One region of the Bradyrhizobium sp. WSM2254 genome, then DNA from elsewhere that is predicted to be linked to it. Evidence: predicted binding sites of a transcription regulator. Region 1 holds the regulator's gene; the other holds the start of a gene.

Region 1 (5,550 bases):
TCGATGTCGCCATGCGGCACCTGGTCGAAGCCATCCATCGGCGGACCAAAACCTTCGAGATATTTTGCAGATCCCGTTGCAGCCAGCGTCGCCAGCGTGCGGCCGTGGAAGGCGCCTTCGAAGGTGATGATGCGGTAGCGTTCCGGATGCCCCTTGGAGAAGTGGTGATGGCGGACCAGCTTGATCACACCTTCCAGCGCCTCGGCGCCGGAATTGCAGAAGAACACGAAGTCCGCGAAGCTTTCATTGCACAGGCGCGTAGCGAGCTTCTCGCCATCCGGGCTCTGGAACAGGTTCGACATGTGCCAGAGTTTTGTCGCCTGCTCCTGCAGCGCCTTGACCAGCGCGGGATGGGCGTGGCCGAGCGCGTTCACCGCGACGCCGGACGTAAAATCGAGATAGCGATCGCCATTGGTCGCAATCAGCCAGCAGCCTTCGCCGCGCTCGAAACCGAGGTCGGACCTGGCGAAAACGGGAAGCAAATGCGGCGCTGCGCTGCTAGTCATGACGGTCACTTGATGTTGCGGACGGTGTGAGCGTGCATTGCGCAACGCACCATTGACCGGCCCGGAAAACGAAACGTGCCGCCTTTTAAGGGCGGCACGTGACACTATCTTATGCTTGGTGAAACCGGTGTCAATGCCGCCCGAAAGCCTCGCGAAACGCTGAATCCGTAGTCTTGCGGTGCCAAATTTGCCGGGTTTTGGCCACGGAACATGTGGAAGCGAGTCGGCTGACTCTTGCGCGTGAGTCACGCCATATTGTAGCGTTTGGCTTGTCAGATACGACATCTCGTGCAGCAGTTCTGATCCTCTAAGTCCTCATGTACCGGCGTAAACGTTCGGGCGCATCTGGTGCGCCCGGCGAGCCTTAAGGGATTCTGACGGCACGGGTTTTTCGAGGCTTAGGCATTCGCCGCGAGGCGCCAGGATGGCAGCCGCACGGCGAGGGAAAGGGTGCAATGACGGTTTTGACCTGGTCCGACGATCGCGTCGAGCAGTTGAAAAAGCTCTGGGAGGCCGGATTATCGGCCAGCCAGATCGCAGCCGAGCTCGGCAATGTGACCCGTAATGCCGTGATCGGCAAGGTGCACAGGCTCGGCCTGTCCGGCCGCGCCAAGAGCCCGTCATCGGCGGCTCCGCGGCCGCGCAAGGCGCGCCCCGCGCAGCACATGATGCGGGTGAGCCGCCCCATTGCGCGCGGCAACACCGCGCTGGCGCAGGCCTTCGAGGTCGAGGTGGAGGCCGAACCGGTCACCTACGACAACGTGGTGCCGATGAGCCAGCGGCTGTCGCTGCTGGAGCTGAACGAGGCGACCTGCCACTGGCCGGTCGGCGATCCCTCGAGCGCGGATTTCTTCTTCTGCGGCGGCAAGGCGCTGTCGGGCCTGCCCTACTGCGCCCAGCACTCGCGCGTGGCGTATCAGCCAGCCGCGGATCGCCGGCGCGCACCGGCCAAGCCCTCGCGGTGAGTTTAAGCCCGCGCTGCTAGTGTCGCGCGATGACGGCTCAAAATACTCCGTGTCGTCCCGGCGAAGGCCGGGACCCATACCGCGAGGTCTATCGACTCGTCTGCGGTGCCAATTCCGAACAACTCGTCTTCGCCAAACCACTTCCTGTGGTTATGGGTCCCGGCCTTCGCCGGGACGACCACTGAGTTTGCGGTCGCACTCAGCCCTAAAACATCCGCACAGACTTACGTCTGCTCCGCCTTCGCAAAGCGATCATCCAGCGCGTAGCCGGCGCCGCGGACGGTGCGGATGGGATCCTGCTCGCGGCCGAGATTGAGCAGCTTGCGCAGGCGGCCGATATGGACGTCGACGGTACGCTCGTCGATGTAGATGTCGCGGCCCCAGACGCTGTCGAGCAGCTGCTCGCGCGAGAACACGCGGCCGGGATGCTCCAGGAAGAACTCCAGCAGGCGATATTCGGTCGGGCCGAGGTCGATCGGCCGGCCCGAGCGCGCCACGCGGCGCTTGTCGCGATCGAGCTCGATGTCGCCATAGGCGAGCACGGTGGCGAGCCGCTCGGGGCTGGCGCGCCGCAGCAGGCCCTTCACGCGCGCCAGCAGCTCCGGCACCGAGAACGGCTTGACGATGTAATCGTCCGCGCCGGTCGCAAGACCCCGCACCCGCTCGCTCTCCTCACCGCGCGCGGTGAGCATGATGATCGGCAGCTGCTTGGTCTCGGGCCGGGTCCGCAGCCGCCGGCACAGCTCGATGCCCGACAGGCCCGGCAGCATCCAGTCGAGCACGATCAGATCGGGGATATGTTCCTTGAGGCGGGTGTCGGCGTCGTCGCCGCGCATCACCGTCTCGACGTCATAGCCGTCGCCTTCGAGGTTGTAGCGGAGAAGCTCGGTGAGAGCTTCCTCGTCCTCAACCACCATAATGCGTGCGCCCATGGTGTCGTCGCTCCTTGCGTCTTCAGGTATTCGGGACCGTCGTGGCGAAGGTCGTCATGTCGCCCTTCGGCCGCTTGTCGGTGATCGCCTGGCCCTCGATCATGTAGAACACGGTCTCGGCGATGTTGGTGGCGTGGTCGCCGATCCGCTCGATGTTCTTGGCGCAGAACATCAGATGGATGCAGAACGAGATGTTGCGCGGATCCTCCATCATGTAGGTGAGGAGCTCGCGGAACAGCGAGGTGCAGATGGCGTCGACTTCCTCGTCGCCCTTCCACACCGCCATCGCCGCCGGCAGATCGTGCGCGGCATAGGCGTCCAGCACCGACTTGACCTGCTGCTGCACGAGGTCGGTCATGTGCTCGAGGCCGCGGAACAGCTTGAGCGGATGGAAATCCGTCTCCAGCGCCGCGACGCGCTTGCCCATGTTCTTGGCGAGGTCGCCGATGCGCTCGAGATCGGTCGCAACGCGCATGGCGCCGACGATCTCGCGCAGATCGACCGCCATCGGCTGGCGGCGGGCGATGGTGAGCACGGCGCGCTCCTCGATGCGCTTCTGCAGCGCGTCGAGCTCGGTGTCGGTGGCGACCACGCGCTGGCCGAGCGCGACGTCGCGGCGGATCAGCGCGTCGACGGAATCGACGATCATGCGCTCGGCAATCCCGCCCATCTCGGCGACGAGCCGGGTGAGCTCCTGGAGGTCGGTGTCGAAGGCCTTTGCGGTATGTTCAGAACCCATGTCCCGTCTCCTCAGCCGAACCGGCCGGTGATGTAATCCTGCGTGCGCCGGTCGCTCGGCGACGTGAAGATCTTGCTGGTGTCGTCGAACTCGATCAGCTCGCCGAGATACATGAAGGCGGTCTTGTCGGAGACGCGCGCCGCCTGCTGCATGTTGTGGGTGACGATCGCGATCGTGTAGTTCTCGGACAGTTCCTGGATCAGCTCCTCGACCTTGGCGGTCGAGATCGGGTCGAGCGCCGAGCAGGGCTCGTCGAACAGGATCACCTCGGGCCGCACCGCGACGGTGCGGGCGATGCAGAGGCGCTGCTGCTGGCCGCCGGAGAGCGACAGGCCGGAGGCGTTGAGCTTGTCCTTGACCTCGTTCCACAGCGCGCCGCCGCGCAGCGCCTTCTCGACGCGGCCGTCCATCTCGGACTTCGAGATCTTCTCGTAGAGGCGGATGCCGAAGGCGATGTTCTCGTAGATCGTCATCGGGAACGGCGTCGGCTTCTGGAACACCATGCCGACGCGGGCGCGCAGCAGATTGAGGTCGAGCTTGCCGTCGAGGATGTTGGTCTGGTCGAGCATGAGCTGGCCGGTGGCGCGCTGACCCGGATAGAGGTCGTACATCCGGTTGAAGATGCGCAGCAGGGTCGACTTGCCGCAGCCCGACGGGCCGATGAACGCGGTGACGCGGTTGGCGCCGAGCGTCAGGTTGATGTTCTTCAGCGCGTGGTGCTCGCCGTAGTAGAAGTTGAGGTTGCGCACCGTCACCTTGGCCGGAGCCTCGGGCAACACCGGCGCCTGGGGCAAACCACCAGCCGCGCTCATCGATACGGAAAGCTCACTCATTTTGCGGTCCTCTCGGCGCCAAGGATGCGCGCGCCAATGTTCAGGGCAAGCACGGTAATCGTGATCAGCAGCGCGCCGCTCCAGGCCAGCTGCTTCCAATAGGCGTAGGGGCTCTGGACGAAGTTGTTGATGGTGACAGGCAGGTTCGCCATCGTCTTGTTCAGGCCGAGGCTGAAGAACTGGTTCGACAGCGCGGTGAAGAGCAGCGGCGCGGTCTCGCCGGCGACGCGGGCGGTTGCGAGCAGCACGCCGGTGATGAGGCCGGAGCGGGCGGCGCGATAGGCGATCCGCTTGATCACCAGCGAGCGCGGCAGGCCGAGGGCGGACGCCGCCTCGCGCAGTGCGTTCGGCACCAGCAGCAGCATGTCCTCGGTCGTGCGCAGCACCACCGGGATGACGATGACGGCGAGCGCGAGGCTGCCGGCGATCGCCGAGAAGCCGCGCATCGGCACCACCACCGCGCCGTAGATGAACAGGCCGATGATGATCGAGGGCGCCGAGAGCAGGATGTCGTTGATGAAGCGGATCACCGACGTCAGCTTGTCATTGCGGCCGTACTCGGCGAGATAGGTGCCGGCGAACAGGCCGAGCGGCGCGCCGACGCCGACGCCGAGCACGGTCATGATGATCGAACCGACGATGGCGTTGCGCAGGCCGCCTTCGGTCGAGCCGGGAGGCGGCGTGTCCGCCACGAAAATCTCAAGGTTCAGACCGGCGATGCCGTTGTAAAGCAGCGTGATCAGGATCAGCGCAAGCCAGGTGACGCCGAAGGCGGCGGCGGCCATGCAGAGGCCGCGGATGATGAAGTCCTTGCGGCGGCGGCGTGAATAGATCGGGTTCATGGCGTTAGTTCCCCGCCTTCTTTTCCAGCCGCATCAGCATCAGCCGGGCGGCGGCCAGCACGAAGAACGTCAGCACGAACAGCAGAAGGCCGAGCAGGATCAGGCCGGACTGGTGCAGGCCGTCGCTCTCGGCGAACTCGGATGCGATCGCCGCCGAGATCGTGGTGCCCGGGGCGAAGATCGAGGAGGAGATGCGGAACGAGTTGCCGATGATGAACGTCACCGCCATAGTCTCGCCGAGCGCGCGCCCCAGCGCCAGCATGACGCCGCCAATGACGCCGACGCGGGTGTAGGGGATCACCACGCTGCGGACGACTTCCCAGGTTGTGCAGCCGACGCCGTAGGCGGCCTCCTTCAGCACCGGCGGCACCGTCTTGAACACGTCGACCGAGATCGAGGTGATGAAGGGCAGCACCATGATGGCAAGGATCAGCGCGGCGTTGAACAGGCTGAGATAGGACGGGGGCCCCGCGAAGATCGCGCCCAAGACGGGGACGCCGTCGAAGATCTTGATCATGAAGGGCTGGAAGGTGTTGGCCAGGAACGGGCCCAGCACGAAGAAGCCCCACATGCCGTAGATGATCGAGGGAATGCCGGCGAGCAGCTCGATCGCCATCCCGATCGGGCGGCGCAGCCATTGCGGACAGAGCTCGGTGAGGAAGATCGCAATGCCGAGCCCGACGGGAATGGCGATCAGCATCGCGATGAAGGAGGTGACGAGCGTGCCGTACAT
Region 2 (5,550 bases), on a different contig from region 1:
ATCGACACGATGAGGGCAAGCGCCATCGCGATCGCTGCCGCGCCCCGGCGGACGCGGTTCAGCCCGATCGTCTGCCGTGTCCCTGAGGGCTGCGATGGGCAGCACATGACGACAAATCCCGAAGCAAATGGCGGCGCGCAAAAATGCAACACGAGCGGCGCGCGCACGGCACGATTTGCGCCGAACTGTTACAGAGGGTCAACCGGCTGGCGCCTCCAGAGGAGGGTGATTGCTCCCGATTGTGGTTCCGCGGCCACAGGTCGGAAATTGCAGACGGGCATTTCCGGTTGGGGTCTTGAAATTTGCGCGCGGCTTGCTATCGCGCGATTTTCGTGTTGCAATATCGGACACAATCGGAATTGGCCGCTCGACTGTGCGTTTCGTGACATTGAGATTCAAGACTCGAACAGACTTCCGGAAGCCCGTTTGTGGCGTGGCACGCGAAAAGCGGCCGCGTCTTTTTTTTATCTAGCGGAGGAGACTAGCGATGCCGCAAAAGGGCACCGTCAAATGGTTCAACCCGACCAAGGGCTATGGGTTCATCAAGCCGAACGGCAGCGACAAGGACGTGTTCGTCCACATCTCCGCCGTCGAGCGTGCCGGACTTTCCACCCTCAACGAAAACCAGGTGGTTGAATACGACCTCGTGGAGAACCGCGGAAAATCATCCGCGGAGAACCTCAAGGTCTCCTGATCTCTCGTCTCACACGCGAGACATCACGACGTTGCCCCCGGCTCTGCCGGGGGATTTTGTTTGTGACGACGAAACGCGCGGCGCCTCAGCGCACCACGGGCGCAATCAGAAAATTCTCCGACGGCCCACTTCCCGCCGTCTTGCAGACATCGCCCTCGATCTGGACCTTACCGGTCGCCAGCAGCCGCAGCGCTTCCGGATAGATGCGGTGCTCGACTTCGAGGATGCGCTCCGACAGCGTGTCCGCAGTATCATGGTCGCTGACGGGAACCGCGCCCTGCATCACGATCGGGCCGGCATCAGTCTCGGGGATGACGAAGTGCACCGTCGCGCCAGACAGTTTCACGCCGGCGCGCAGCGCCTGGCCGTGCGGGTCGAGGCCGGGAAACGACGGCAGCAGCGAGGGATGGATGTTGAGCATCCGCCCGTACCAGGACTTGGTGAATTCGGCCGTAAACAGGCGCATGAAGCCGCCGAGACAGATCAGCTCGATGCCGTGCTGATCGAGCGCGGCCTGCAGCACCGCCTCGAAGCCGGCGCGGTCCTTGCCGAACGGCTTGCTCTCGATCACCAGGGTCTTTACGCCGCCCGCCCTGGCCCGTTCGAGCCCGAGCGCGTCGGCCTTGTTCGAGATCACGAGCGAAATCTCCGCCGGAAAATCCGGCGCGGCGGCGGCCCTGATCAGCGCGGACATGTTGGAGCCGCGACCGGAGATCAGGATGGCGACGCGGCGCTTCATCACAGCGCCAGATCGAGGTGGCCGTTATAGACGACACGGTGCTCGCCCTCGGCCGGGATCACGGTGCCGAGCTGCGCCACGGTCTCACCGGCGTCGGCGAAGACCTCGATCACCTTGTCGACCTTGTCGGGCTCGACGATCGCGATCATGCCGATGCCGCAGTTGAAGGTGCGCAGCATTTCGAGCTCGGCGATGCCGGCCTGCGCGGCCAGCCATTTGAACACCGGCAGCACCGGCAGGCGTTCCAGATCGATGCCGACGCCAAGATTCTTCGGCAGCACGCGCGGAATGTTGTCGGTGAAGCCGCCGCCGGTGATGTGGGCGAGGCCCTTCACCGCGCCGGTCTCGCGGATCGCGCGCAGGCAGGATTTGACGTAGAGCCGCGTCGGCGTCAGCAGCGCGCCGCCGAGCGTCATGACGGGCGCGAACGGCGCCGGTGCCCCGAAGCCGAGGCCGGACTGCTCGACGATCTTGCGCACCAGCGAGAAGCCGTTGGAGTGCACGCCCGACGAGGCGAGACCGATCACGGCGTCGCCCGCGGCGATGTCCTTGCGCGGCAACAGCGTACCGCGCTCGGCGGCGCCGACGGCAAAGCCGCCGAGGTCATAGTCGCCGTCCTTGTAGAGGCCGGGCATCTCGGCGGTTTCGCCGCCGATCAGGGCGCAGCCGGATTCCCGGCAGCCTTCGGCGACGCCGGCGACGATCGCGGCCGTCGCCTCCGGGTCGAGCTTGCCGCAGGCGAAATAATCGAGAAAAAACAGCGGCTCGGCGCCCTGCACCACGAGGTCGTTGACGCTCATGGCGACGAGGTCGATGCCGATCCCGCCATGCAGGCCGGTCTCGATCGCGATCTTGACCTTGGTTCCGACGCCGTCGGTGGCGGCGACCAGGACGGGATCCTTGAAACCGGCCGCCTTGAGGTCGAACAGGCCGCCAAAGCCGCCGATTTCGGCGTCGGCGCCGGGCCGCGCGGTGGCGCGCACCATCGGCTTGATCAGATCGACCAGGCGGTTGCCCGCGTCGATGTCGACGCCTGAATCGGCGTAAGTGAGGCCGTTTTTGCGGTCGGTCATGCCCGATTTCCAGTGGGTTTGCGGCTGGTTACGTCGAATTCCGGGGACGCGCAATGGCTCGCATGGCGCTCGGCGCCATACTATGTAGATATCAACGGGTTCAGCCTTCAAAGAGGCCGGATTCGAGGTCAGGCCGGGTGCCGGGAAGCGCCGCGTGAGTATTCCGAACATCATTACCCTGGGCCGCATCATGCTGGTCCCGATCATTGTCTGGGCCATCGTGTCGAGCCAAATGGAGGTGGCTTTCGCCGTCTTCCTGATTGCCGGGATCAGCGATGCCGTGGACGGGTTCCTCGCCAAGCGCTTCAACATGACCAGCGAGCTCGGCGCCTTGCTCGATCCGCTCGCTGACAAGGCGCTGCTCGTCTCGATCTATATGTCGCTCGGCATCTGGGGCGCGATTCCGCGCTGGATCGTGATCCTGGTGGTATCCCGCGACATCATGATCGTCGCCGCCGTGATCGTGTCCTGGCTGTTTGACCGGCCCGTCGAAATGAAGCCGTCGAAAGTGTCGAAGCTCAACACGGTCGCCCAGGTGGCATTCGCAGCGCTGGTGCTGGCCGCGCTTGCCTTCGGTTTCAAGCCGGCGCCCTATGATATTATCCTGATGGGTCTCGTTACGATCTTCACGCTCTCCTCCGTGTCGCTCTATCTCGTCGAGTGGGTGCGGCACATGAGCACGATCGAGGCCAAATGAGCGTGAACCGGCCCCGCAAAGGGCCAACTCACGCCCGATAGGTCGAATCTTTCAACCGAGGCCGGCCGTCCGGCATGGAGCAAAGCAAGCGTGGCAGGCCGCGTTCACCCCCGACAATTGGCGTTCTCGCTTCCGCACGCGGAGAGCCTCAGCCGGGACAATTTCCTCGAAGGCCCCGCCAACGCTGCCGGCCTTGCCCTGATCGACGGCTGGCCGGAATGGCCGAACCGGATCATGTGGCTGGCCGCCCCCGAAGGCAGCGGCAAGAGCCATCTCGCCGCGATCTGGGCCGCGGAGGCCGGCGCCCGCTCGACCACGGCCAATGCGTTGACCGCCGCAGGCGTTCCCGGTGCACTCGCCACCGGCGCGCTGGTGGTCGAGGATCTCAAGGCCAAGGACTTTGACGAGCGCGCCCTCTTCCACCTGATGAACCTTGCCCGCGAGGACGGCGCTTATATCCTGTTCACCGGGCGCGAGGTGCCCGCTTCGCTGGATATCGAGCTCCACGACCTGCGCTCGCGGCTGCGCGCCGTACCGGTGGTCACGCTGCTCCCCCCCGACGACCAGCTCTTCCGTGGCCTGATCGTCAAATTCTGCGCCGACCGCCAGCTCTCCGTGGACGAGAGCGTGGTGAGCTACCTCGCCACGCGCCTGGAGCGATCCTCGGCCGCCGCCCGGCGGGCCGTCGAACTGCTCGACAGCGAGGCCCTGCGGCTCGGGCGCCCCGTGACCCGGGCGCTGGCCGCCGAGCTGCTCCGGGACGCCTGACCCCGCCCAACGCCGCTTGACGGCGCGGAACTGCGGAACATCAATGTCATCGAAACGTCATCGCCCTAACACATGCTCCCGCCGGTTTTGCGCGTAGGTCGCAAATTGGGGCTAACTGGATGGACCGACTTCTCATGGACTCCGCTCAAGCTATTGAAACAAAAGAAAAAGACGCGGAAGCCGAGAGCCTGCCGGCGATCGCCTCGAGCCCCGAGCGATTCATCAACCGCGAGCTCTCCTGGCTGCATTTCAACCGCCGCGTCCTGGAGGAATCGGTCAATCCCAGCCATCCCGTGCTGGAGCGGGTGCGATTCCTGTCGATTTCCGCCAATAACCTCGACGAATTCTTCATGGTCCGCGTCGCCGGCATCAAGGCCCAGGTGCGCGAGGGCATTTCCGAGCGCAGCCCCGATGGCCTGACGCCGTCCGAGCAGCTCGCGCTGATCAACCGCACCGTCTCCCAGCTTGCCTCAGACCAGCAGGCGATCTGGCGCGACCTGCGCGCCACGCTGGCCGATGTCGGCATCGTGCTGGTGGACGGCAAGGAGGTCACCAAGGCGGAGCGGACCTGGATCGAGGACTACTTCCTCAACAACGTGTTCCCGCTGCTGACGCCGCTCGCGATCGACCCGGCCCACCCCTTCCCGTTCATTCCGAGCCTCGGCTTCACCATCGCGCTCCAGCTTACGCGCGCCGCCGACGGCAAGCAGATGAACGCGCTGATCCGAATGCCCGGCAAGATCGACCGCTTCATTCGCCTTCCGGCGGAGGGCACGGTACGGCTGATCTCGCTGGAACAGGCCACCGCCCTGTTCATCAACCGCCTGTTCCCCGGCTACAATCTGCATGGCCAGGGCGCCTTCCGCATCATCCGCGACTCCGAGCTCGAAATCGAGGAAGAGGCCGAGGACCTCGTCCGCCTGTTCGAGACCGCGCTGAAACGCCGCCGCCGCGGATCGGTGATCCGGCTCGAGATCGACGCCAAGATGCCGGAGCAGCTGCGCAACTTCGTGCAGCATGCCCTCTCCGCCGCCGACGACGAAGTATTCCTGGTCGACGGCGTGCTCGCTATGAACGAGCTCTCGCAGCTCACTCGCCTCGACCGGCCCGACCTCGAATTCACCCCTTACGTGCCGCGCCATCCCGAGCGCGTGCGCGAGCATGGCGGCGACATCTTTGCCGCGATCCGGCAGAAGGACCTCGTCGTCCATCACCCCTACGAATCCTTCGACGTGGTGGTGCAGTTCCTCCAGCAGGCCACGCGCGACCCCGATGTCGTCGCGATCAAGCAGACGCTCTACCGCACCTCCAACAACTCGCCGATCGTGCGCGCGCTCGCCGAAGCCGCCGAGGCCGGCAAGTCCGTCACCGCGCTGATCGAGCTGAAGGCGCGCTTCGACGAGGAGGCCAACATCCGCTGGGCGCGCGACCTCGAACGCGCCGGCGTGCAGGTCGTCTACGGCTTCCTCGAACTGAAGACGCACGCAAAGCTCTCCATGGTGGTGCGCCGCGAGGGCGGCAGCCTCACGACCTACGTCCACACCGGCACCGGCAATTATCACCCGGTCACCGCGCGCAT

The links. The regulator PhoB, encoded in region 1, activates phosphate uptake and scavenging genes when phosphate is short. The targets are predictions, from matches to a motif close to TGTCATNNANCTGTCAT.
Region 2: the regulator PhoB is predicted to act here: its motif matches at 4,016-4,032, upstream of A3M7_RS0105120 (RNA degradosome polyphosphate kinase).

The regions. Positions count from the first base shown of each region.
Region 1 is NZ_AXAB01000001.1:316,305-321,854, reverse strand. Features, by position in the region: gene A3M7_RS0101450 (aspartate aminotransferase family protein) at 1-506, opposite strand, end outside; gene A3M7_RS0101445 (GcrA family cell cycle regulator) at 962-1,471, shown strand; gene phoB (phosphate regulon transcriptional regulator PhoB) at 1,696-2,403, opposite strand; gene phoU (phosphate signaling complex protein PhoU) at 2,426-3,142, opposite strand; gene pstB (phosphate ABC transporter ATP-binding protein PstB) at 3,154-3,975, opposite strand; gene pstA (phosphate ABC transporter permease PstA) at 3,972-4,817, opposite strand; gene pstC (phosphate ABC transporter permease subunit PstC) at 4,822-5,550, opposite strand, start outside.
Region 2 is NZ_AXAB01000003.1:39,787-45,336, forward strand. Features, by position in the region: gene A3M7_RS0105090 (autotransporter outer membrane beta-barrel domain-containing protein) at 1-107, opposite strand, end outside; gene A3M7_RS0105095 (cold-shock protein) at 488-694, shown strand; gene purN (phosphoribosylglycinamide formyltransferase) at 780-1,433, opposite strand; gene purM (phosphoribosylformylglycinamidine cyclo-ligase) at 1,433-2,506, opposite strand; gene A3M7_RS0105110 (CDP-alcohol phosphatidyltransferase family protein) at 2,661-3,203, shown strand; gene A3M7_RS0105115 (DnaA ATPase domain-containing protein) at 3,294-3,971, shown strand; gene A3M7_RS0105120 (RNA degradosome polyphosphate kinase) at 4,106-5,550, shown strand, end outside.